Regions from separate parts of the Streptomyces sp. NPDC059895 genome, predicted to be linked through region 1. Evidence: riboswitches for the same ligand, from Rfam matches in the RefSeq annotation. Region 1 holds a riboswitch; the other holds the start of a gene.
The links. A riboswitch is a leader RNA that binds a small molecule or an ion and turns the genes downstream of it on or off. The one in region 1 is predicted to bind ZMP and ZTP.
Positions count from the first base shown of each region.

Region 2: it holds a riboswitch for ZMP and ZTP, as region 1 does, so the genes downstream of both, ACFV9M_RS17710 (glycine hydroxymethyltransferase) here and ACFV9M_RS41760 (bifunctional 5,10-methylenetetrahydrofolate dehydrogenase/5,10-methenyltetrahydrofolate cyclohydrolase) in region 1, are expected to answer to the same signal.

Region 1 covers NZ_JBHWKO010000115.1:76-4,575, forward strand. The annotation lists partial or broken gene ACFV9M_RS41740 (transposase) at 1-215, opposite strand, end outside; gene ACFV9M_RS41745 (ATP-binding protein) at 325-1,149, shown strand; gene ACFV9M_RS41750 (hypothetical protein) at 1,256-1,432, shown strand; gene ACFV9M_RS41755 (class I SAM-dependent DNA methyltransferase) at 1,429-2,145, shown strand; ZMP/ZTP riboswitch at 2,291-2,377, shown strand; gene ACFV9M_RS41760 (bifunctional 5,10-methylenetetrahydrofolate dehydrogenase/5,10-methenyltetrahydrofolate cyclohydrolase) at 2,399-3,289, shown strand; gene ACFV9M_RS41765 (GNAT family N-acetyltransferase) at 3,359-3,559, shown strand; gene ACFV9M_RS41770 (IS5 family transposase) at 3,750-4,500, shown strand, end outside.
Region 2 covers NZ_JBHWKO010000013.1:72,453-91,613, reverse strand. The annotation lists gene ACFV9M_RS17740 (decaprenyl-phosphate phosphoribosyltransferase) at 1-653, opposite strand, end outside; gene ACFV9M_RS17735 (phosphatase PAP2 family protein) at 650-1,192, opposite strand; gene ACFV9M_RS17730 (FAD-binding protein) at 1,326-2,711, shown strand; gene ACFV9M_RS17725 (decaprenylphospho-beta-D-erythro-pentofuranosid-2-ulose 2-reductase) at 2,728-3,483, shown strand; gene ACFV9M_RS17720 (2'-5' RNA ligase family protein) at 3,536-4,114, opposite strand; gene trpS (tryptophan--tRNA ligase) at 4,286-5,299, opposite strand; gene ACFV9M_RS17710 (glycine hydroxymethyltransferase) at 5,400-6,851, opposite strand; ZMP/ZTP riboswitch at 6,896-6,982, opposite strand; gene ACFV9M_RS17705 (glutathionylspermidine synthase family protein) at 7,039-8,223, opposite strand; gene ACFV9M_RS17700 (hypothetical protein) at 8,257-8,622, opposite strand; gene ACFV9M_RS17695 (PLP-dependent aminotransferase family protein) at 8,837-10,258, opposite strand; gene ACFV9M_RS17690 (carboxymuconolactone decarboxylase family protein) at 10,306-10,815, shown strand; gene ACFV9M_RS17685 (carboxymuconolactone decarboxylase family protein) at 10,925-11,374, shown strand; gene ACFV9M_RS17680 (isocitrate lyase/phosphoenolpyruvate mutase family protein) at 11,371-12,087, shown strand; gene ACFV9M_RS17675 (CU044_2847 family protein) at 12,210-12,587, shown strand; gene ACFV9M_RS17670 (trypsin-like peptidase domain-containing protein) at 12,591-14,804, shown strand; gene ACFV9M_RS17665 (AAA family ATPase) at 14,801-15,751, shown strand; gene ACFV9M_RS17660 (SAV_2336 N-terminal domain-related protein) at 15,807-19,154, shown strand.

The sequences.
Region 1 (4,500 bases):
CTGAGCCGGTGATGCCGCCTGGTGGCCTGGGCCAGGAGGTCCTGGGCGGCGTCCCGGTCCCCCGTCGAGGCGGGGGTGACCATGACCGCGAGGATCAGGCCGAGGGTGTCCACCACAATGTGCCGCTTGCGCCCTTTGATTTTCTTCCCGCCGTCATAGCCGCTGGTCGCGGCCCCGACCGTGGACGTGCCTTTCGCGGACTGCGAGTCGATCACCCCTGATTCGGGCTGCGGACCGCTTCGGGCACAGCCTCCAGAAGGACGGCACCTCGGTCATCTGGGCCGAAGTCGATCTCGACGAATCGAAAGACGACCGAGGTGAGCTGTGACCCCTTTACGCCCCCGCGCCGACATCCCCGAGCAGGTCGCGCCTCTCCCGCCCGCGTGCAGCATCGTCGGCAGCGTCTCCGCCGGGGCCCGCGTCGTGCTCTACACCTGCACCATCGACTCCGCGATCGCGACCAGGACGCTGGCCGTGCTGCACGCCTTCGCCTCGGCGCAGGGCTGGACGGTCGTGCACGAGGCGTACGACCTGGCAACGCTCGGAAGTCCCCGCCACCGTCGTACCGGCTGGCGGGCCGTTGAGCAGGCCCTGGTCCGCAGCGAGGCCACGGGGTTCGTCGCCCCGTCCGAGCAGGAGATCGCCTGCCACCCCGCGGACCGTGCCGCGCTGCGCGGCTGGATCATCGACCAGTCGGCGTTCGCTGTGTACCCCCGGCCCGCGGCGCCCTCCGCCGGCCCCGCCTCGGTGTGGTCCCGGTCGTTCGCCCTGGCCCCGGTCAGCGTGCGACGGCTGCTCGGAGCGGCCCGCACCCGGCTGGCCTTGACGCAGTGGTCCGGGGACATCGACTCCGCGGCTGAGGTGCTCGCGCGACTCGCGTTCAACGCCGTCGTGCACGCGCAGCCCGCCGACGGGACAGCGGCCCAGATGCACGTCCACCTCGCCTTCACCGACGGGGGAGGCTTGATCATCGACGTTGAGGACCCTTCTCCCGCCTTCCCCGACGCGCAGGCGGCTCTGCGCGGAGAAAAGGGCCGCGGCCTGCGCGAGGCACGCCAACTTGGCGCGCGTCTTGAGTGGTTCCTCGCCGAAGACGGACGCCGCAAGACGGTCCGGGCCACCCTGCAGCCAGGGCAGGTGAGCACATGACCCGCCTGCCGGGCGGCTGGCGCCAGTGGTGCCCGCAGATCCTGACCGCCATAGCGGTCGCCGCCTTCATCATCCCCATCCTCACCACCTACGGAAGCTGAGACCCATGGCCGAGGCCCCTGAACAGCTGGAGGCCGCACTGAACGCGCTTCCGACCTTCCCCGACCAGCCCTCCGCCGTGAACCTCGTCGGTGTGCCGCTGGGGGAGGTCGTCGACCGCCGCTTCGACCGGGGCCGGCTGCACCGCATCCGCGTCATCGGCGAGCCGGATGGCACACCGTGACCACCACCGCCCAGCGGCTCACGGCCGATGACTGGGACACCTGGCACGCATCCGGCTGGCCTACTGTCGTCACCGGCAAGGAAGCCGAGACCTTCCACCGGGCAGTCCAGCCGCACCCCGGCATGAACGCCGTCGACCTCGCCTGCGGCAGCGGCCAGTGGACGCGGCAACTCGCGGCCTGGGGCGTGCGCGTGACCGGATACGACTTCTCCGCCACGGCCCTACGCCAGGCGAACGCGGCTGGGCTACGGGACGGACTGTCGTACGCGCTCTGGGACATCAACGCCGATCCGATCCCACCCATCCTCAAGCCCAGCAGCCTCGACCTGGTGACCTGCCGCCACGCCCTGCCCTTCCTGGAATTCGCGCGAGTGCTGACCGATGTGGGGCGCTGGCTCAGGCCGTCCGGGGTCTTCTACGCCCTGGTCCGCGTCGCCGACGACGAGAACAACGACAACACGGACATCAACAGCAAGGCCAGGGCACGGAGCGAAAGCTCCCTGAAGCCGTTCCACCGCGGACTCAGCGAAGCCCGGATCGCCGGCCTCGGTATCGGCTGGGCGCGCTGTACGACCTACCGGCTCAGCGCTCGCAACTGGGCGATCGTGCTGCGCAGCTACGGCGACACCGCCTTCGCCTCACCGGATGCCGCAGGGGAGAACCGACTCCCCGCGACGGCGGCCGCGCTCTGCTCTCCCGAGGAACCGCGATGACCGATCACGCCGTGGTCCCCCGTTGGGACCATCCCGTACGGGAGGCAGTGCTTCCCGGCTCCCCGCAGGGGCTGCAGAGACTCATTGAGGAGGTGTTTTTCAACTTCCCGTTCATGATCAGTGGAAGCGCCATCCACTAGAGTGGTGCCTGGGCCGTGACTGGCGCTGAGGTGGAGCACCACCGGGGAGCGGTCTGACGAATCGGTCGATGCCGTGCGCCTGGGCGAGTGGTCAGCGACGCCTGGAGGCGACCATGTCCCAGACACAGACAGCCCTGCTTATGGACGGTGTTGGCGTTGCCCGACGCATCGTCGAGGAGACAGCAGGCAAGGCGGCAGAGCTTGCGCGGCGTGTCGGCGTGACGCCGTGCCTGGCAACGGTGCTGGTGGGTGAAGATCCGGCTTCGGTGACGTACGTACGGATGAAGCGGGCGCGTTGCGCGAAGGCGGGCATCGAGTCCCGGCTTGTCAGCCTGCCGGCCACCACTACAACGGCTGAGCTGGTGGAGACGCTCCAGTCTCTCTCACGGGACGCGGGGGTGCACGGCATCTTGCTTCAGCACCCCGTAGGCCCCCACATCGATGAGCGGGCAGCGTTCGAGGCCATCGCGCCGGAGAAAGACGTCGACGGGGTCACGATGAGCTCCTTCGGGGCGATGAGTTTCGGGCTGCCTGGTTTCGCATCGTGCACCCCGGGCGGGATCATGCGGCTCCTGGACGAGTACGACGTCGATCTCGCAGGTCAGCATGCCGTTGTCGTGGGTCGAAGCGCGATCCTCGGCAAGCCCGTCGGAATGCTCCTGCTCGCCCGGGATGCCACGGTCACCTACTGCCACTCCCGTACGACTGATCTGGCCGCGATCGTGCGGGAAGCAGATGTTGTTGTGGCGGCCGTGGGACGGCCTCGGCTTATTCGAGGCGAAGACGTCAAGCCGGGGGCCGTCGTGATCGATGCCGGATACAACCCCGGCAACGTCGGCGACGTCGACTTCGACACCGCCCGCACTCGCGCCCGCTTGATCACGCCAGTCCCTGGTGGGGTCGGGCCCATGACCATCGCAGTCCTGCTGGCTCAGACGGTCGACGCGGCATCCATCCAGCTCGGGCTGGCCAGCCCTGAGCAGGTGTTTTCTTCTTCGAGCTGACGAGGCCGAACTGTTCCCGGCGGTCCGGATGCCGGAGTCTGCCGGTGGCCGCGCGGATAGGCTGTTCGGGTGATCGAGACTGAACGGCTTTTCCTGCGCCCTCTTCGGGTTGAGGATGTCGACGCGTTCGTTGCACTCCATGCCGATGAGCGGGTGAACCGGTTCGTCGGCGCCTACTCACACCAGCAGGCGGTGGACCGGCTGGCCTCAGTCGAGCAGCAGTGGGCCGAACGGGGGCATGGGCTGTGTGCCGTCGAGCTGAGTAGGTGACGCTGTCGGGGATCTTGGTGCCGTCCTGCCTGGCGGAGTGATGTGGCGCTGAATCGTGCTGCCAGATCACGTCTGGGCTGTCACTCTGAGAGTGCGGGATGTGGCGTTCTGTCGGTCTTGTCGTCGCTCGATGGTGTGACGTTGGGGCATCGTCGCCGGTCAGGCGTTCGGGGTTCGCTTGGGTTATGGCATGGACATGCGCAAGCCGTACCCGAGCGATCTCACCGACGAGCAGTGGGAACTTGTCGAACCCGTGATCACGGCATGGAAGGCCCGGCATCCGTCGGTCAGCGGGCATCAGGGCAAGTACGCGATGCGGGAGATCGTGAACGCGATCCTCTACCAGAACCGCACGGGTTGTCAGTGGGAGTTCCTGCCCCATGACATGCCCCCGCCCGGAGCGGTGAAGTACTACTTCTACCTCTGGCGCGATGAGGGCACCGACCAGGACATTCACGACCTGCTGCGCTGGCAGCTGCGGGAGAAGCGGAAACGATTAGCCGACCCGAGCCTGGTGGTCCTGGACACACAGAGCATCCACGCCTCCGTCGGAGTCCCGGCCACGACGACGGGCCGGGATGCCGCGAAGAAGGTGCCGGGCAGGAAGAGATGCCTGGCCGTGGACGTGCTGGGCCTCGTCATCGACTGCGTCGTCCTGCCCGCCTCCGCGCACGAGAACACTGCCGGCATCGCCCTGCTGGACGGAGTCGCCGGGCAGTGCGACACGGTGACGAAGGCCCTGGTCGACCAGGGCTTCAAGAAGAAGGTCGTCGAGCACGGCAGACACGTGGGCATCGACGTCGAGATCGTCGAACGCAACCCGGACGACAAGGGCTTCGTTCCGCAGGCCAAGCGGTGGATCGTCGAGCAGGTGCGCCGTGAGGCGCTTGTTGATCGAGTGGAGGTGAGAGACCTGCACCAACCTGCTGTCGCAGCAGTGG
Region 2 (19,161 bases), on a different contig from region 1:
GTGATCAGGAACCAGCGCGAGAGCGGGATGCCGAGCGCGAGCCCGCCGACCATGGCCCGCATCAGGAAGCCGGTCGTGACGACGACGAGGTCGACGACCAGGACGTGCTTGAGGCTGACGCAGTACGCCAGTTGCATGGCGAGGTACGCCGCCAGGAGGGCCGCGACCGGGGGCGAGGCCAGCCAGGCCGCGGTGGCCGGCGCGAGGACCGCGAGGGCGCCTCCCACGGCGTGGGCGAGGGGCACCGGTACCTGGCCCGCGGCGACCGGGCGGTGCCGTTTGACGGGGTGGGCGCGGTCGGCGTCGGCGTCCCGGGCGTCGTTGATCAGGTAGACGGCGGCGGCGCAGGCGGTGAACAGGGCGAAGACGAGGGCCAGTTCGGTGAGGGCGGGCCAGGAGAAGAGCCGGCCGGCGGCCGCGGGGGCGGCCACGACGAGGGTGTTCTTGACCCACTGCTTGGGGCGGGCGGTGCGCAGGAGGCCGGAGAGGAGGGAGCCGGCGCGGGCGGGGAAGGGGGTGCGGGCGGGGAAGGGAGTGCCGGCGGGACAGGGGTCGGTGAGGGGGGTGTCGGCGAGGGAGGGGTCGGCGAGGGGGGTCTTGGCGAGGGAGGAGTCGGCGAGGGGGGTCTTGGTGAAGGGCGCGGCCTCTGTCATGCCCCGCCTCCTCGCACACCGTGTGCGCCCGCGTGCATCCAGCGGGCTCCCGCGCGCGCCGCGAGGGCCCCGAGGGCCGCGCCCGCCGCCACGTCGGAGGGGTAGTGGACGCCGACGACCAGGCGGGACAGGCACACCGCGGCGGCGAGCGGAGCGACGGCGTACGCGCCGAGCGCGCCGTACGCGACGGCGGCGGCCGCCGCCGAGGTGGCGTGCGAGCTGGGGAAGGAGTGCCGGCCGGCGGTGCGCACCAGGGGCTCGACATGCGCCGGACGCGGACGGCGGACGATCCGCTTCACGACCGTACTGGCGAGGTGCGCGCCCGCGGTGAGGGCGGTGGCGCGCAGCCAGGCGCCGCGCCGGGAGCCGTCCACGGCGGCGCCCACCAGTCCCCCCGCGAGCCACAGGGCGCCGTGCTCGCCCGCCCAGGACAGGGCGCGCGCGGCCCCCGCCACGCGCGGATCCGCACCACGCGCGCGGAGCGCCGCGAGGATGCGGTGGTCGAAGTCCTCCGGGATGTCATCCGTGTGGTGGTCCATGGGGACTCACTGTTCATGCCGACCCCGCCGGAACTCCGGCAATATTGGGCGACATACCATTAATCACCCATTTTGGGGAGGGAGCGAATGTTTCATAACTGACTGCTCTCAAAGGGGCGATACGGTCGCCGACATGCCTGTCGAGACCGTTTCCGACGCCCCTTCCCGGACCGTCCCCGTCACGGGATGGGGCCGCACCGCCCCCACCGCCGCCCGTCTGGTCCGCCCCCGGACGTACGAGGAGGCCGTGGCCGCCGTCCGGGACTGCGGGGCGCGCGGCGGCATCGCCCGGGGCCTGGGGCGGGCGTACGGGGACGCGGCGCAGAACGCGGGCGGGGCCGTGCTCGACATGACGGGCCTGGACCGGATCCACGCCGTCGACGTCGCCGGCGGGACCGTCCGGTGCGACGCGGGCGTCTCCCTGCACCGCCTCATGGAGGTGCTGCTGCCGCTCGGCTGGTTCGTGCCGGTGACCCCCGGCACCCGCTACGTGACCGTGGGCGGCGCGATCGGCGCCGACATCCACGGCAAGAACCACCACGTGTCCGGCTCCTTCTGCCGCCACGTCCTGTCTCTGGAGCTGCTCACCGCCGACGGCTCGGTCCGCACGGTCGCCCACGGCACGCCCCTGTTCGACGCGACCGCCGGCGGCATGGGCCTGACCGGGGTCGTCCTCACGGCCACCATCCGCCTCCAGCCGGTCGAGACGACGTTCATGAGCGTCGACACCGAGCGGGCGAGCGACCTCGACGACCTGATGGCCCGGCTGACGGCCACCGACCACGGCTACCGCTACTCGGTCGCCTGGATCGACCTCCTCGCGCGCGGAGCGGCCACCGGACGCGCCGTCCTGACCCGCGGCGACCACGCCCCCCTCTCCGCACTGCCCGCCCGCGCCCGCCGGGCCCCGCTCTCCTTCCGCCCCTCCCGGTTCCCGCCCGCCCCCGCATTCGTCCCGGAGGGGCTGCCGGAGGGGCTGCTCACCCGCCGCACCGTGGGACTGTTCAACGAGTTCTGGTACCGCAAGGCCCCCCGCGCGCGGACCGGCGAACTCCAGCGGCTCTCCGCCTTCTTCCACCCCCTCGACGGCGTCCCCCACTGGAACCGCGTCTACGGCCGCGGCGGCTTCGTGCAGTACCAGTTCGTCGTCGGGCACGGCGAGGAGGACACCGTGCGCAAGATCGTGCGCCGCCTCTCGCGCCGCGGCTGCCCGTCCTTCCTGGCCGTCCTCAAACGCTTCGGCGAGGCCGACCCCGGCTGGCTCTCCTTCCCCCGGCCCGGCTGGACCCTCGCCCTGGACGTCCCGGCCGGGCTGCCCCGCCTCGCCGCCCTCCTCGACCAGTTGGACGAGCAGGTCGCCTCGGCCGGCGGACGGGTCTACCTCGCCAAGGACTCCCGGCTGCGGCCGGACGTGCTCGACGCCATGTACCCGAGGCTGGGCGACTTCCGCGCCCTGCGCGCGGAGCTGGACCCGCGCGGGGTGTTCGTCTCCGACCTCGCCCGCCGTCTCTCCCTCTGAATCCCCAGGAGCTGTCGTGAAGGACGCCTTCGGCCTCCCCCAGTCCCTCCTCGTCCTCGGCGGCACGTCCGAGATCGCGATGGCCACCGCGCGCCGCCTGATCGCCCGCCGCACCACCACGGTCTGGCTGGCCGGACGCCCGTCGACCGCCCTGGAGCAGTCGGCGGCCGAACTGCGCGACCTCTGCGCCGAGGTGCGCACCGTCGCCTTCGACGCGCTCGATCCCGAGTCCCACGAGGCCGTGCTCGGCAAGGTCTTCGCCGAGGGCGACGTCGACATGGTCCTGCTCGCCTTCGGCGTCCTCGGCGAGCAGGCCCGCGACGAGCGCGATCCGGTGGCCGCCGCGCGCGTCGCGCAGACCAACTACACGGGCGCCGTCTCGTCCTGCCTGGTTGCCGCCCGCGCCCTCCAGGCCCAGGGCCACGGCTCGCTGGTCGTGCTCTCCTCCGTCGCCGGCGAACGCGCCCGCCGCACCAACTTCATCTACGGCTCCAGCAAGGCCGGCCTGGACGCCTTCGCGCAGGGCCTCGGCGACGCGCTGCACGGCACGGGCGTCCACGTCATGGTCGTCCGCCCCGGGTTCGTCCGCTCCCGGATGACCGCCGGGCTGGACGAGACCCCGCTGGCGACCACCCCCGAGGCGGTCGCCACGGCCGTCGAGCTGGGGCTGCGGCGGCGCTCGGAGACGGTGTGGGTGCCGGGGGTGCTCCGGGCGGTGATGTCGGTGCTGCGGCACGTCCCGCGCGGGGTGTTCCGCCGGCTGCCCCTGTAGGCCCTGTCAGGCCCTGTCAGGGCCTGTCAGGGACTGTCAGGGCCTGTCGGGGTTACCGGGCGGGCAGGGAGTCGCGGTCCGTGCAGGCCGCCTGCGCGGGCACCACCGGCCCGCCGAAGGCGTACTCGCGCAGCTTGCGCCACACCCCGTCGGCGCCCTGCTCGTACAGGGCGAAGCCGGTGCAGGACCACTCGGCCTCGTAGGCGGCGAGCTCCTCGAACGCGCGGTCCATCGCCGCCTCGTCGATGCCGTGCGCCACGGTGACGTGCGGGTGGTAGGGGAACTGGAGCTCGCGGGCGACGGGCCCCGCCGGGTCCCGGACCTGCTGCTGGAGCCAGGCGCAGGCCTCGGCGCCCTCGACGACCCGGACGTACACCACCGGCGACAGGGGCCGGAAGGTGCCCGTGCCGGACAGGCGCATCGGGAACGGCCGGCCCGCCCCGGCGACGGAGGTGAGGTGCGCCTCCACGGCCGGCAGCACGGTGTCCTCGACCTCCGTCGGCGGCAGCAGCGTGACGTGCGTGGGGATGCCGTGAGCCGCGGCGTCGCCGAAGCCCGCGCGCCGCTCCTGGAGCAGGCGGCCGTGGGGCTCCGGGACCGAGATCGACACTCCGATCGTTACGGTCCCCACGTCGTCTCCTGTCGTCGTGCCGGATGTGCTGCCGGGTTCATGGCCCGTCGTCGAGGGCCGTGGTCGGCCGCACGGCTATCGACTGTACGGCCACGGCTGTGCTGTGGGCAGGCGCAGCGGAAGTGATGTGCAGCGCTCTGCCCGGCGCGCCCTGTGTGCGGTGGTGCGCCCTCAGTGCTTGGCGGGCAGGAAGCCGACCCGCTCGTATACCTGGGAGAGGGTCTCCGCGGCCACGGCGCGCGCCTTCTCGGCCCCTTTGGCCAGGATCGAGTCCAGCGTCTCGGGGTCGTCGAGGTACTGCTGGGTGCGGTCCCGGAACGGGGTCACGAAGTCGACGACGACCTCGGCGAGGTCCGTCTTGAGCGCGCCGTAGAGCTTGCCCTCGTACCGCTGCTCCAGCTCGGGGATGCTCGCGCCGGTCAGCGTGGAGTAGATGGTGAGCAGGTTGCTCACGCCCGGCTTGTTCTCGGTGTCGTAGCGGACGACCGTGTCGGTGTCGGTGACCGCGCTCTTGACCTTCTTCGCGGTGGCCTTCGGCTCGTCGAGGAGGTTGATGAGGCCCTTCGGCGTGGACGCCGACTTGCTCATCTTGATCGACGGCTCCTGGAGGTCGTAGATCTTCGCCGTCTCCTTGAGGATGTACGGCTTCGGGATCGTGAAGGTCTCGCCGAAGCGGCCGTTGAAGCGCTCGGCGAGGTCGCGGGTGAGCTCGATGTGCTGGCGCTGGTCCTCGCCGACCGGGACCTCGTTCGCCTGGTAGAGCAGGATGTCCGCGACCTGGAGGATCGGGTAGGTGAACAGGCCGACGCTCGCGCGGTCGGCGCCCTGCTTGGCGGACTTGTCCTTGAACTGGGTCATGCGGGACGCCTCGCCGAAGCCGGTCAGGCAGTTCATGACCCAGGCGAGCTGCGCGTGCTCGGGGACGTGGCTCTGGACGAAGAGCGTGCAGCGCTCCGGGTCGAGGCCGGCCGCGAGGAGCTGCGCGGCGGCCAGCCGGGTGTTCGCCGTGAGCTCCTTCGGATCCTGCGGGACCGTGATCGCGTGCAGGTCGACGACCATGTAGAAGGCGTCGTGGGACTCCTGGAGGGCCACCCACTGGCGGACGGCGCCGAGGTAGTTGCCGAGGTGGAACGAGCCTGCGGTGGGCTGGATTCCGGAGAGCACACGAGGTCGGTCATTCGCCATGCTCACCATTCTCTCAGAGAGACGGGGGGCTTCCGTGCGGGGGGAACCGCGGATCGCGGTGAGCCGATCGCGCAGTTCCCCGCGCCCCCTGCGGGGCGCTTCAGCCCAGGTCGATCTCCGGGTACAGCGGGAAGCCCGCGACCAGGTCCGTCGCCCGCTGGGAGATCTCCTCCGCCACCTTCGCGTCCAGGACGTGGGCGGCCTTGCTCGGGGCGCCCGACTTGGTGGTGCCCGGCTCGGTGGTCGTGAGGACGCGGTCGATCAGGCCCGCCACCTCGTCCATCTCCGCCGTGCCCAGGCCACGGGTGGTGAGCGCCGGGGTGCCGACGCGGATGCCGGAGGTGTACCAGGCGCCGTTGGGGTCGGCGGGGATGGCGTTGCGGTTGGTGACGATGCCGGAGTCCAGCAGCGCCGCCTCGGCCTGGCGTCCGGTGAGGCCGTAGGAGGTGGCGACGTCGATCAGGTTGAGGTGGTTGTCCGTGCCGCCGGTCACCAGGGTGGCGCCGCGGCGCGTCAGGCCCTCCGCGAGGGCGCGGGAGTTGTCGACGATGCGCTGGGCGTAGTCCTGGAAGGCGGGCCGGCGGGCCTCGGCCAGGGCGACGGCCTTGGCGGCCATGACGTGCGGGAGCGGGCCGCCGAGGACCATCGGGCAGCCGCGGTCCACCTGGTCCTTGAGGGAGTCGTCGCACAGGACCATGCCGCCGCGCGGGCCGCGCAGCGACTTGTGGGTGGTGGTCGTCACGATCTGGGCGTGCGGGACCGGGTCGAAGTCGCCGGTGAGGACCTTGCCCGCGACCAGGCCCGCGAAGTGGGCCATGTCGACCATGAGGGTGGCGCCGACCTCGTCGGCGATCTCCCGCATGACGCGGAAGTTCACCAGGCGGGGGTAGGCGGAGTAACCGGCGACGATGATCAGCGGCTTGAACTCGCGGGCGGACGCGCGCAGGGCCTCGTAGTCGATCAGGCCGGTCGCCGGGTCGGTGCCGTAGGAGCGCTGGTCGAACATCTTGCCGGAGATGTTCGGGCGGAACCCGTGGGTGAGGTGGCCGCCGGCGTCCAGGGACATGCCGAGCATGCGCTGGTTGCCGAAGGCCTGCCGCAGCTCGGCCCAGTCGGCCTCGGAGAGCTCGTTGACCTGGCGGACGCCGGCCTTCTCCAGGGCGGGGGCCTCCACGCGCTGGGCGAGGACGGCCCAGAAGGCGACGAGGTTGGCGTCGATGCCGGAGTGCGGCTGGACGTAGGCGTGGCGGGCGCCGAAGAGCTCCTTGGCGTGCTCGGCGGCGAGGGACTCGACGGTGTCGACGTTGCGGCAGCCGGCGTAGAAGCGGCGGCCGACGGTGCCCTCGGCGTACTTGTCGCTGAACCAGTTGCCCATCGCCAGCAGGGTGGCCGGGGAGGCGTAGTTCTCGGAGGCGATCAGCTTGAGCATCTCGCGCTGGTCGGCGACCTCCTGGCCGATGGCGTCGGCGACCCGCGGCTCGACCGCGCGGATCACGTCCAGGGCGGCGCGGAAGGCGGTGGACTCGGTGGAGAGGGGCTGCTGCTCGGGCATGTCGTCGGCCTCCGGTGGCGTGGCGTGCGAGCGGTCACGGTTCTCGGTCTGGCCCAGGCGCACGGCACTGTTACGTCAGGCCGCTCCCCGATGGTCCGTCCCATCCCAGCGCGCCAGTCACGGCCTGCTCGAAAGCCTACCGGGCGGGCCGCCGGGAACCCGTGCCACGTCCGCCAGACGAGACCCTCTAGAGGATCACGTGGGGCAGGAAGCGGGCGTACTCGTCCGTGATCAGACCGGAGGACTCGCGGATGCCGAGACCGGCGGACTCGTCCCCGACGACCCAGGCGCCGAGGACGACGTGGTTGCCGTCGAAGGCGGGCAGGGGCGCGAGCTCCTGGTAGCAGCAGGACTCCTCGCGGACGACGGGGTCGGCGCCGGGCGGGTGGACGGTGATGCCCGCGCCCTCGCGGCCGAGGAGGGGCTTGGCGACGTAGCCGGTGGTGGCGGCGAGGTCGCGGGGGCCGTCCAGATGGGCGGGGAGCAGGTTGGGGTGGCCGGGGTACAGCTCCCACAGGATCGCCAGCAGGGCCTTGTTGCTGAGCAGCATCTTCCACGCGGGCTCGATCCACAGGGTGGTGCCCGTGCCGCCGCCGTTGTCGACCGTGTCGAGGACATGGCCGGCGAAGCGGTCGGTGGTGAGCCACTCCCAGGGGTAGAGCTTGAAGCAGCTGCGGATGAATCGGAGCCGGTGGTCGACGAAGCGGCCGGAGAGGGGGTCCCAGCCGATGTCCTCCATGGGGATCCAGGCGGTGTCCAGGCCGGCCTGTTCCGCGGTCTCCTTCAGGTAGGCGACCGTCATCAGGTCCTCGCCGAGTTCGTCGGCAGCGGAGTGCGCGAAGTACAGGGGGGAGCCGGGCGGGAGGAGGGGGGCCTGCTCGCGCCAGGCGTCGACGAGGCGTTCGTGGAGGGAGTTCCACTGGTCGGCGCCCGGGAACCGTTCCTCCATCCAGAACCACTGGGGGCTCGCGGCCTCGACGAGGGAGGTGGGGGTGTCGGCGTTGTACTCCAGCAGCCTGGCCGGGCCGGTGCCGTCGTAGTGGAGGTCGAAGCGGCCGTACACGGAGGGCAGTTCGGCGCGGCGGTGCCAGGCCTCGGTGACCATGGCGGCGACCCGCGGGTCGGTGATGCCGAGGTCGGCGAGCCGGCCGGTGTCCACCAGGTGGGCGGCCGCGGCGAGGCACATGCGGTGCAGTTCCTCGACGGTCTCCTCCAGCGCCTCGACCTCGTCGAGGGTGAGGACGTAGTAGGCGCTCTCGTCCCAGTAGGGGCGCAGGGTGCCGTCGGGGTGGCGGGTGAGGGGGTAGACGAGGCCCTGTTCCTCGACGGTCCGCTGCCAGCCGGGGCGGGGGTCGATGGTGCGGCGTTCCATGGCGTGCGTGCGCGTGCGTTCCGGTGGTCCCGCTCAGCCGCCGCTGCCGCTGCCGGAGCCCGAGCAGCCGAAGCCGCCGCGGTCGACGGCCTCGCTGCGGCTGAAGGTGCCGTAGTCGGCGTAGCCGGAGCTGACGTCGGCGTCGTAGTACCAGGCGGCGTCCATCTGCCTGCCGGTGCCGGTGGTGGTCTTCTTGCGGGCGCTGCCGGACGAACCGGAGGCGGACGACGAGCAGTTCTTGTCGGCGACGACCTTGTAGCCGTAGACGTAGTCGTAGCTGTCGCGGTCCACGCACCGGCGGTCGGGGTCGGAGCCGCAGGAGGTGAGGGCCGCCGCGACGACGCCCATGCCGCCGAGCACGACCGTGCTGGAACGCAGCCGCCTGTGTGTGTCCGCCATGTGCTGTCTCCCCGTTGCCGCGGCCCGGCGCTCCCTCCGGGCCTCTTTCCGCCGGTCAGCCTAGAGATCGTCGGGAGGGCGCGTGCGCGGGGCCCCGGGGCGGGCCGCTCGCCCGCGGACCGTTCGCGCGGTTTGCGGGGGTGTGCGTCGCCCGGCGGGTGCCGGCGCGTCCGCCGGGCGTCGGGGGGGCGGACGGCGATGCGACCGAGAGGGCCTACGGCAGCACCCGGCACAGCGCGGCCAGCGCGCCCGCCCAGGCGTGGTCCGGCGGTGTCCCGTACCCGACGACCAGGGCGTCCAGCGGGTCCGCCACGGCTGCCTCGTGGCGGAAGCAGGACAGTCCGTACAGGGCGAGGCCCTGCCAGGTGGCAGCCCTGACCACCGACCGCTCGGTGCCGGGCGGCAGGTTCACCACGGCGTGCAGTCCGGCCGCGATGCCGGTCACCCGGGCGCCGGGGGAAGCGGTGGCGAGGGCCGTGACCAGGGCGTCCCTGCGGCGGCGGTAGCGCAGACGAGCGGAGCGCACCTGGCGGTCGTAGGCGCCGGAGGCGATGAACTCGGCGAGGGTCAGCTGGTCCAGCACCCCGCAGGTGTCGGAGGCGCCCTTCGCGGCGGCGGCCTCCTCGGCGAGGCCGGGCGGCAGCACCGCCCAGGCGAGCCGCAGACCGGGGGCGAGGGACTTGCTGGCGGTGCCCAGGTAGACCACGCGGTCGGGGTCGAGTCCCTGGAGGGCGCCGACGGGCTGGCGGTCGTAGCGGAACTCGCCGTCGTAGTCGTCCTCCAGGACCAGGCCGCCGGTGCGGCGCGCCCAGTCCACGACGGCCGCCCGCCGGTCGCGGTGCAGGGGCACGCCCATCGGGAACTGGTGGGCGGGGGTGAGCAGAACGGCGCCCTCGTCGGTCAGCGGCGCGGGGTCGGTGCCGAGGCCGTCGAAGGGGAGGGGCCGGGTGCGCAGGCCGGCCGCCGTCAGGAGCCTCTCGTGCTGGTCGAGGCGGTACGACTCGACGGCGACCGCACGGACCCCGCGCGCCCGCAGGACCGCGCCGAGCACCTGGAGCGCGTGCACGAACCCGGCGACGACGAGGACGCGTCCGGGGTCGGTGCGCACGCCCCGGGCGCGGGCGAGGTAACCGGCGAGCGCGGTGCGCAGTTCGACGCGGCCGCGGGGATCGCCGTAGCCGAGGGCGTCGTGGGGGGCGGCGGTGACGGCGCGGCGGGCGGCCTTGAGCCACTCCGCGCGCGGGAAGGACGCGAGGTCGGGCGTGCCGGGGCGCAGGTCGTACGCCGGGCGGTGGCGCTCGCGGCGCGGGGAGGACGTCGCGCCGGTGGACGGCACGCCCGTCCTCCCCCGCCGCCCGGTGGGTACGGCGGGGATCCCCTCCGCGACCCGGGTGCCCGAGCCCTGCCGGGCGGTGAGCCAGCCCTCGGCGACCAGGTCGGCGTACGCCTCGGCGACCGTGTTGCGGGCGATGCCGAGGTCGGCGGCGAGCGTCCGGGAGGAGGGCAGCCGGGTGCCGGGGGCCAGCCGGCCGCCGCGGACCGCCTCGCGCAGGGCGTCGGTCAGGCCCCGGCGCAGGCCGGGACCGGCCGGTTCGAGATGCAGGTCGACACCCAGAGTGGCCCATGGTTTCGCCATGGAAATGGACCATACCCGTGGGCTGCCTCGCTCCTAGGGTCGACGGCATGACGACAAACGACGCCACGGCGACGGCCGTGGAGTACGCCCCCGAGCACACCCCCCGCCTCGCCTGGGCCGAGCTGGCCCCCGACGTCTTCAAGGCGATGATCCGGCTCGACGCCGCCGCCCGGAAGGGCGTCGACCCCACGCTGCTGGAGCTGGTGAAGATCCGCGCCTCGCAGCTCAACCACTGCGCGCTCTGCCTCGACATGCACAGCAAGGACGCGCTCGCGGCGGGCGAGAGCGTCGAGCGGATCGTCCAGCTCGGCGCGTGGGAGGAGTCGGAGCACTTCTACACGGAGAAGGAACTGGCCGCGCTGGCGCTGACGGAGGCGGTGACCGTCCTCACGGACGGGTTCGTGCCGGACGAGGTGTACGCGAGGGCGGCGAAGCACTTCGAGGACGCCGAGCTGGCGCAGCTGATCGCCGCGATCACGGTGATCAACGCGTGGAACCGGTTCGGCGTGACCTGCCGGCTGGTGCCGGGTCACTACGAGCCGGGGCAGCACAAGTGACCGGGGCGGCGCAGGTGACCGAGGCGGCGCAGGTGACGGGAGCGGCACAGGTGACGGGAACGGCGCGGGCGCAGGTGACGGGAGCGACACAGGTGACGGGAGCGACACGGTGACGGGAGCGCGTACCGCGCCGCTGGACCGGGCCGTCGGGCAGGCCCTGTCCGCGCTCAGCGCCGCCGCGAAGAAGGGGCTCGGTGACCCGGCGCTCGCCGAGCTCGTCGTGATCCGGGCCTCGCAGCTCAACCACTGCGCGTTCTGCCTCGACATGCACCTCGCCGTCGCCCGGGAGCACGGCGTCGCCGAGAAGAAGCTCGACCTGCTGAGCGCCTGGGAGGAGGCCGGGAACGCCTACGACGAGCGGGAGCGGGCCGCGCTGGCGCTCACGGAGGCGGTTACCGTCCTCACGGACGGTTTCGTGCCGGACGAGGTGTACGCGAGGGCGGCGAAGCACTTCGACGACGTCCGGCTCGCCCACCTCGTCGCACTGATCACCGCCATCAACAACTGGAACCGGGTGATGGTCACCCGCCGGATCCCGCCAGGAGGTTACCGGCCGTGAACAAGGTCGAGACGTTCCGCGCCCTGCACCGCCGCCCCGCCCCCGAGGACCCCCTGATCCTGCCGGGCCCGTGGGACGCCGCCAGTGCCCGGGTCCTCGCCGACGCCGGATTCCCGGCGCTGGCCAGCCCGAGCGCCGGGGTGGCCGCCGCCCTCGGGTACGAGGACGGCCGGACTCCCGCACAGGAGATGTTCGCGGCGGTCGCGCGGATCACCCGGGCCGTGGACGTGCCGGTGTCGGCGGACGTCGAGGACGGCTACGGCCTGCCGCCGAAGGAGCTGGTCGAGCGGCTGCTGGAGGCGGGCGCGGTGGGCTGCAACCTGGAGGACTCGCACCGGGGTGTCCTCAAGGACCCGCGGGCCCACGCCGACTGGCTCGCCGAGGTGCGGTCGGCGGCGGCCGACCAGCTGTTCGTGAACGCCCGCGTCGACACCTTCGTCCTGGGGGTCGCCGATCCCGACCGGGCCGTCGAACGGGCCGCGCTGTACGTCGCCGCCGGCGCCGACTGCGTGTACCCGATCGGCGCGCCGGCCGCCGTGCTGCCGCTGCTGCGGGCCGGGATCGAGGGGCCGGTCAACGTGTTCGCCAAGGTCGGCGAGGGCCCCTCACCGGCCGAACTCGGCGGGCTCGGGGCCACCCGTGTCACGTTCGGCCCCGGGTTGCAGCACCGGGCGGCCGCCGCCCTCGGGGAGATCGCCGGGCGGCTGAGGTAGCGGGGCGCCCAGGCCGTGTGCGGGACGCGGCCGGGGTCCGGGCCCCCGCCCGGTCACCGGTGGCCGGTACGTTTTGGTGCGAAAACCTGGTACGTGCCCGCTCTGTCGATCAGAATGCTGTCGTGTCCACCTCGATCAACACAGCGTTAGACGACGGCACTCCCGTCAGATTCCTCCTCGGGCCCGCCGCGGGTGTTCCCGCGGTGAGCGCCGACGACGACCGTCCCGCGGGAATGGGCCGGGCGGTGCCGGTGGGGGCGGGTGGCGCGGCCGTCGCCAATCTCGCCGCCGGGGCGCTGCGCGGGGCGCTGCGACCGCTCGGGCCGCTGCTCCAGGAGGTGCACGACTCCGTGCGGGGCGTGCCGGATCCGCCGGACGAACTGAGCGTCACCTTCGGGGTGCAGGTCGGGCAGGACCTCAAGCTGGGGATCGTCGGCGGGAACGGGCAGGCGCACCTCACGGTCACCGCCACGTGGAAACCGGCGACCGGCGCGGAGTGATCCGTGGGCTGGTTCACGTCCGTAGGCCGTCCCGACGGCGCCGAGTCGGGCCCGTGCGTCGCGTCCGTACGGCGGTCCGCCGACGGCGGGACGGCGGGCGGGGCGGTCGTCCTCGCCGTCGACACCCTGCTGACCTGCGCGCACGTCGTGAACGTGGCGCTGGGCAGGGGCATGTTCGAGTCCCGGGTGCCGCGGCTCGACGATGTGCTGGTCGACCTCCGGGGGCCGTGGCGCGACGAACGGTTCCCCGCGCGCGTGGTGCACTGGATCCCGCCCCGCGCGCCGGACGGCGGACCCGTGCGCGCCGGCGACGACGAGTGGCTCGGCGACCTGGCGGTGCTGCGGGTGGACGCCCCGCCCGGCGGCGTGCCCGCCCCGCACCGCCGTACCGCCATGGCACCGGGGCAGACGGTGCGTGCCTGGCACGGCAGCGGGCGCGGCGCGACCTTCGCCGATCTGCGGGTCGCCGCGCTGGACGGGCCGATCGGCTACCTCGACGGCAAGAGCACCGGCATGGCGGTCGGCCCCGGCTACAGCGGCGGACCGCTGTGGTCGGAGGAGGAGGGGGCCGTCGTGGGGCTGGTCGCGGCGCACTTCATGCCGGAGTGCGGCCCCGGCGGGGACCCGGTCCCGTACAGTCCGCAGCATCTGATCCGGCGCAGCTGGGGCATCCCCTGGCAGCGGGTGGAGGCCGAGCTGCGTCCGCTGGGCGTGCTGGACGCGGACGACGCCGCCGGGCCGGAGGATCCCGACGACCCCGCCCACGGCATGCTCGTCACGGCGATCCGCAACGCGCTGCCGTCGCCGTACACCCTCGGTGACACCGCCCGGCAGCTCGCCCACGCCTGCGGGGTCGCGCCGGGCAGCCCGGTGACGCCTCCGACGGTGGAGGAGTTCGCCGCCTTCCTCCTCCACCAGCCCCGCGCCCTGGCCGCCTTCGCGGAGATCCTGCGGCCCCGCGACCCCCGGGCCGCCGACCGCGCCCTGGTCGCCGGACGGCTGTCCGCCACCCCGCTGCTGCTGTCGCCGCGTGAGCACCGGCGGCTGCACCAACTGCTGCGCCGGGTCGAACGGCCGGTGCTCACCCGGGTCCCGGAAGCGGTCCGCGAGGCCACCAAGCGGGTCGCCGCACCGTACGACGGGGAGACCCTGGACGTGCTCCTCGACCGTCTGGAGACCCTGCCCGGCGACGGCCACTCCGACGACGGCGGCCCCCGGGTGCCCGTGCTGCTCCGGGTCGTCGAGTACGTCGCCGCGCTGTGCCCCGCGCCCCGGCAGGCGGACCTGCGGCTGTGGTCGGACGGTGTAGCGGGGCGGCTCGGCATCCCGCTGGCCGCCCTGCGCGAGCGGCGCTCCGACGCCCAGGAGTGGGCCCGGACGCTGCGGGCCGGGGACCGGCGGGTGCGGGTGCTCGCCCGGGTGACGCGCGCCGGGCGGGGCCGCCACCGGCTGCGGGTGTGGTGCGACGAGGGCACCGGGCCCCGGCAGGTGTCCACCGACAGCTCCGCCACCTACTCGGCGTCCCAGGCGGCGCGCGAACTGCTGCGCGTCCTGGAGACCCTCGCGCCCGGTGCGTCGGAGGCCGGCCGGCCGCTCGTGGAGGTGCTGGTCGACCGGGCGGACCTCAACCTGCCGGTCGACGAGTGGGCCGCGCAGGCGCCCGGCGAGGTCGTACCGGGCGTCCTCGGCGTCGAGTTCCCCCTGGTCGTGCACTGCCCGGAACTCCTCCACCGGCACGAGCGCTTCCTCCCCGACTGGCGTGAACGCTGGAGGCAGCTCGACTCGGGCGAGACGCTGGTGGTGTCCGACCCGGCCCAGGACCCGCACCAGGTCTACTACGAGCTGATGGGCCGGCTGGACACGGTCCGCGTCTCCGTCGACGTCCCCCCGGGCCCGCGCGACGCCATCGTTCAGATCTGTCTCGCGGTGGGCATACCGGTCGTGGTGTGGGACCGCGGAGGCGACAAGTCGCCGTCCACGGTGTCATCCCCGGCGGCCTCCCCCGCGTCTTCCCCTACGACGTCCTCGTCGTCGCACGTCGTCCGGCACATGGCGCAGGTCGCCACCCGTGAACTGCCCGACGGAGTCCGCGTCTACCGGGCCAACGCCCGGGGGACACGCGCTCCGGAATTCCCCGGCCGCCCGGTCCTCGCCTGGGCGGACGCCGACCGCACGGTGCCCCGGCTGCACCTGACCGAGCCCCAGGAGGGCGCATGACCTCCGTACCCGAGGCCGACTGGCGCCTCTTCCGCGGCGACGGCGTCCCGCGCGCCGTCGACCTGCCCTCGGCACCGCCGTGGCGGCGGTTCAGCCCCGCCCCGGCCGTCCGGTCCGAACTGCCCTATCTGATCGAGCCGCAGCACGCCGACGTCGTCAACGCGGCCCTCCATCTGCGCCGCCCCCTGCTGGTCACCGGTCCGGCCGGCACCGGCAAGTCGTCCCTGGCCCGCGCCGTCGCCCACGAACTGCGCCTCGGCGCGCTGCTGCGCTGGTCCATCAACAGCCGCTCCACGGTCAAGGAGGCGCTCTACCAGTACGACGCGATCGGACGGCTGCGCGAGACGACGCTCAGCCGCGACCGGGGCGAGGGAGAGCCGTCGATCGGGACGTTCATCCGGCTCGGCCCGCTCGGCACCGCCCTGGTGCCGTCCGCCGCGCCCCGCGCCCTGCTCGTCGACGAGATGGACAAGGGCGACGTCGACCTGCCCAACGACCTGCTGACCGTCTTCGAGGAGGGCTACTTCGACATCCCCGAACTGACCCGGCTGCCCGAGGACATGGCGGACGTCGACGTGCGGACCGCCGACCACCGCGGGACGGTGACCGTGCACCAGGGGCGCGTGCAGTGCGCCGAGTTCCCGGTGGTCGTCATCACCAGCAACGGCGAGCGCGACTTCCCGCCCGCCTTCCTCCGGCGCTGCGTCCGCCTCGACCTGCCGGTGCCGGACGAGACACGGCTGCGGGCCATCGTCACCGCCCACCTCGGCGAGGAGGCGCTGCGCGACGCCGACGACCTGATCGACGCGTTCCTGCGCCGCCGCGCCCCCGGCGAACTCGCCACCGACCAGCTCCTCAACGCCGTCTTCCTGCGCACCGGCGGCGTCGACCTGGACGCCGAGGGCCTGCTGGACGCCGTGCTGCACCAGCTCACCGGGGCCATGTGACGCCATGAACGGGGGGACGGGGCACGGGGTAACGGGGCACGGGGGGCCGGGGCACGTGGGGCCGGCACGCGGACGACCGGCCGGGGGCGGGGCGCGGCTCGCGGAGGCGCTGCGGGTGCTGCGGGCCTGCGGACACGACCTGGACGCCGACCAGGTGCTCGACGTGCTGTGGCTGGCCGGGCGGCTGCCCTCGGGAACCGCCGCCCCGCTCCATCGCACCGGGCCCGCCGAACACCCGCCGGCCCCGCCGCGGCCCGAGCCGGAGCCGGACGACGCCGGCCCGGCACACCCCGCGCCCCGGCCCGACGACCCCGACCTGCCCGACCTCACCGGCCGCTCCCTGTACGCGGCGGCCCGGCAGGCACCGGCGCCCCCGATGCCCGACATCCGGCTGCGGCACGCCCCCGACCCGGGCCGCGCGATGCCGGTACGGGTCCCCGAGGACAAGGCCCTCGCGGGCGAGCTCGCCGTGGGCCGGGCGCTGCGGCCGCTGCGCCGCCGCCGGGCCAGCCCGCACCGCCGGGAGATCGACGAGGAACGCACCGCCGTGGAACTCGCCGAGACCCGGCTGCCCGACGTGGTGCAACGGCCCGTGCAGGAACGCTGGCTGCACCTGGTGCTGCTCGTCGACGACGGCCTGTCGATGCTGCTGTGGCACCGCCTCGGCGCCGAACTGCGCACCCTGCTGGAGCGGCTGGGCGCCTTCGCGACCAGCCGCGTCCTCGGCCTGGACACCCGCGACGCGCCCGAACCCCGGCTGCACGCCCGCCCCTTCCGGCAGGACAGCACGCCCGTACCGCTGAGCACGGTCAGCGACCCGTCCGGGAACACGCTCGTCCTGGTCGTCAGCGACGGCATGGGAGCGGCCTGGCGCAGCGGCGCCCTGCACCGGCTGCTGTCCCAGTGGGCCTCGCGCGGTCCCACCGCCGTCCTGCACACCCTGCCGCCCGACCTGTGGGAGGGCTCCGGCATCCACGCCGAACGCTGGCAGGTCACGACCCGGCGCATCGGCGGCGCCAACACGTCCTGGGAGATCACCGACCCGGTCCTGCCACCGGACCTGGCCGCCTTCGACGGCGTACCGGTGCCGGTGCTGGAACCGACGGCCGCCTCCCTGCGCCCCTGGGCCCACCTCCTGGCCTCCCCCGGCGCCACGGTGTCCCTGCCCCTGGCGGCCCGACCCGGCCGCCCCGGCCCCGGGCCGGCCGACGCCCCGGGCGACGCCCAGCACTTCCGGGACGCGGCCACCCCGGAGGCGTACCGTCTCGCCGCCCACCTGGCCGCCGTGTCCCCGCTCACCGTGCCGGTCATGCGGCTGGTGCAGACGGCGGTCCCCTGGCGGGCACGCACCTCCCATCTCGCGGAGGTCTTCCTCGGCGGCCTGATGCGCCCGCACCCGGCGCCGGTGCCCGGCCCGCTCCCCGCCAAGCACCAGGTCTTCGACTTCTCCGACGCGTCGCGACTGGTCCTGCTCGACGCGGTCCCGCAGGCCGAACTGCTGCGCACCAGCCGGCGCATCGGCCGGCGCCTGGAGCAACTCGCCGGCCACTCGCCCGACTTCCCGGCCTGGCTCGCCCACCCGGACGGCCCGGCCCAGCTGTTCGGGACGCGCCGGCCGTTCACCAGCGTCGAACGCAGGCTCCTCACCCGCTTCGGGGTCTCCTTCGACCGGGAGACGCAAGGCCTGGATACCGGCCACGGCCACGGACCCGGACCCGCGGACGGCTGGGGCCCGCTCACCGACACCGACCCCCGGCGGCTCGGCCCCTACCGGCTGCGCCGCCGCCGGCGCCTGCGCCGTCTCACGGAGTACGACGGTGTCGACGACCGGGGCTCCACCGCCCTGGTGCGGACCCCGCGCCCCGACCTGCCCGCCGGCCACGCCCGGATGATCGAGGTCGAGGCGGAGGCCCTGCGGCGGCTGGGCGGGCAGTACGCTCCCGCCCTGCTCGCCACCGGCGTCGAGGACGACCCGCCGTGGCTGGCGGCGGCCCCGATCGACGACGGCTCCCGGCAGGTCGCCGCGCCCCGCCTCGCGGAGATCTTCAACGCCGCCCACGCGGAGGGCACCGCCCCCTTCGACAAGATCACCGCGCTGGTCGTCGGCTGGCACCTCGCCGGCGCCCTCGCCCTGTGCCATCTGCACGGGCTCGTGCCCGCCGACCTCAACGCCGAGAACATCTTCGTGCTGCGCCGCTCGGTGGTCCTCGGCGACCTGTCCGACTGCGCCGTGGACGGCGTGTACGCCGGGACGGGCCCGCTGCCGACGCCCGAGGACAACGTGCGCGCGCTGGGCGAGCTGCTCCAGCTCGTCAGCAGCAAGGCGGGCTGGGAACTGCCGGGCCGCCCCGAGGGCATGCACCTGTGGCAGGGCGACACCTGGCGGCGGCTGCGGCGCCTCGTCCTGCGCTGCCTCGACCCGGACCCGGCCGCCCGCCCCGGCGCGGGCGACGTGGCCGACGTCCTGGCCCGCTACATCGCCCAGTCCCGTGTCGAACGCACCGTCCCGCCGGCGTCCTCGGTCACCGCCCGCCCCACGGAACGCGTCCCGCTCGCCCTACCGGCGTCCCCCGCGCCGCCCGACGGCCGGGTCCTGCCGCTGCCCCGGTTCGGCGGCGCCCGCCGCGAGGCGGAGGCCCGCCTGGCCCGGCTGCGCGCGCCCCTCGGCCACGGCAGGCGGGTCACCCTGGTCGGCGCCTACCACTACGGCGGCCGGGCCACGACGACGATGGTCCTCGGCACGCTCCTGGCCTCCGTGCGCGGCGAGCCCGTTCTCGCCCTCGACGGAGCGGCCCACGAAGGCGGGCTCAACCGCTTCCTCACGCGCCGCAACCCGGCCACCGTCCGCGATCTCGCCGGCCTCCCGGCCGACCCCTCCTACGCGGAGGTCCGCGCCCTCACCACCCGTCTGCCCTCCGGTCTGGAGGTCGCCGCCCACCCGCCGGGCCACTCCAACCCGAACCTGGTCCACACCCAGGCCTACGAGCATGTGCTGGCCCGCACCGAGCCCTACTACTCGTTCGTCCTCACCGACTGGGCCCCGCAACGGCTCGACGCGTCCGCCGACACCGTCCTGGACCTGACCGACCGGCTGATCCTGTGCTGCGGCACCGCCGACTGGTTCCTCGCCGCCGCCCGGCACGTGCTCCGGCGGCTGCGGGACGCCCGGCGCTGGCGCCTCGCCGACGAGGCGATCGTCGTCGTCAGCGAGGTCGAGGGCCCCTCGGCCCGCCGCGACCCGCTCGCCCTCGCCGGCCACCTCGGCGTCAGCGTCAACCAGGTGGTCCCCGTCCCCTTCGACAAGGCGCTCACCGCCCCGCGGTTCAGGGACGTGAGCCGGCTGCGGGGGACGACGGTGAAGGCTTTCCTCGACCTGGCGGAGAAGGTGGTGCAGGGGCCGTAGGGCGGGG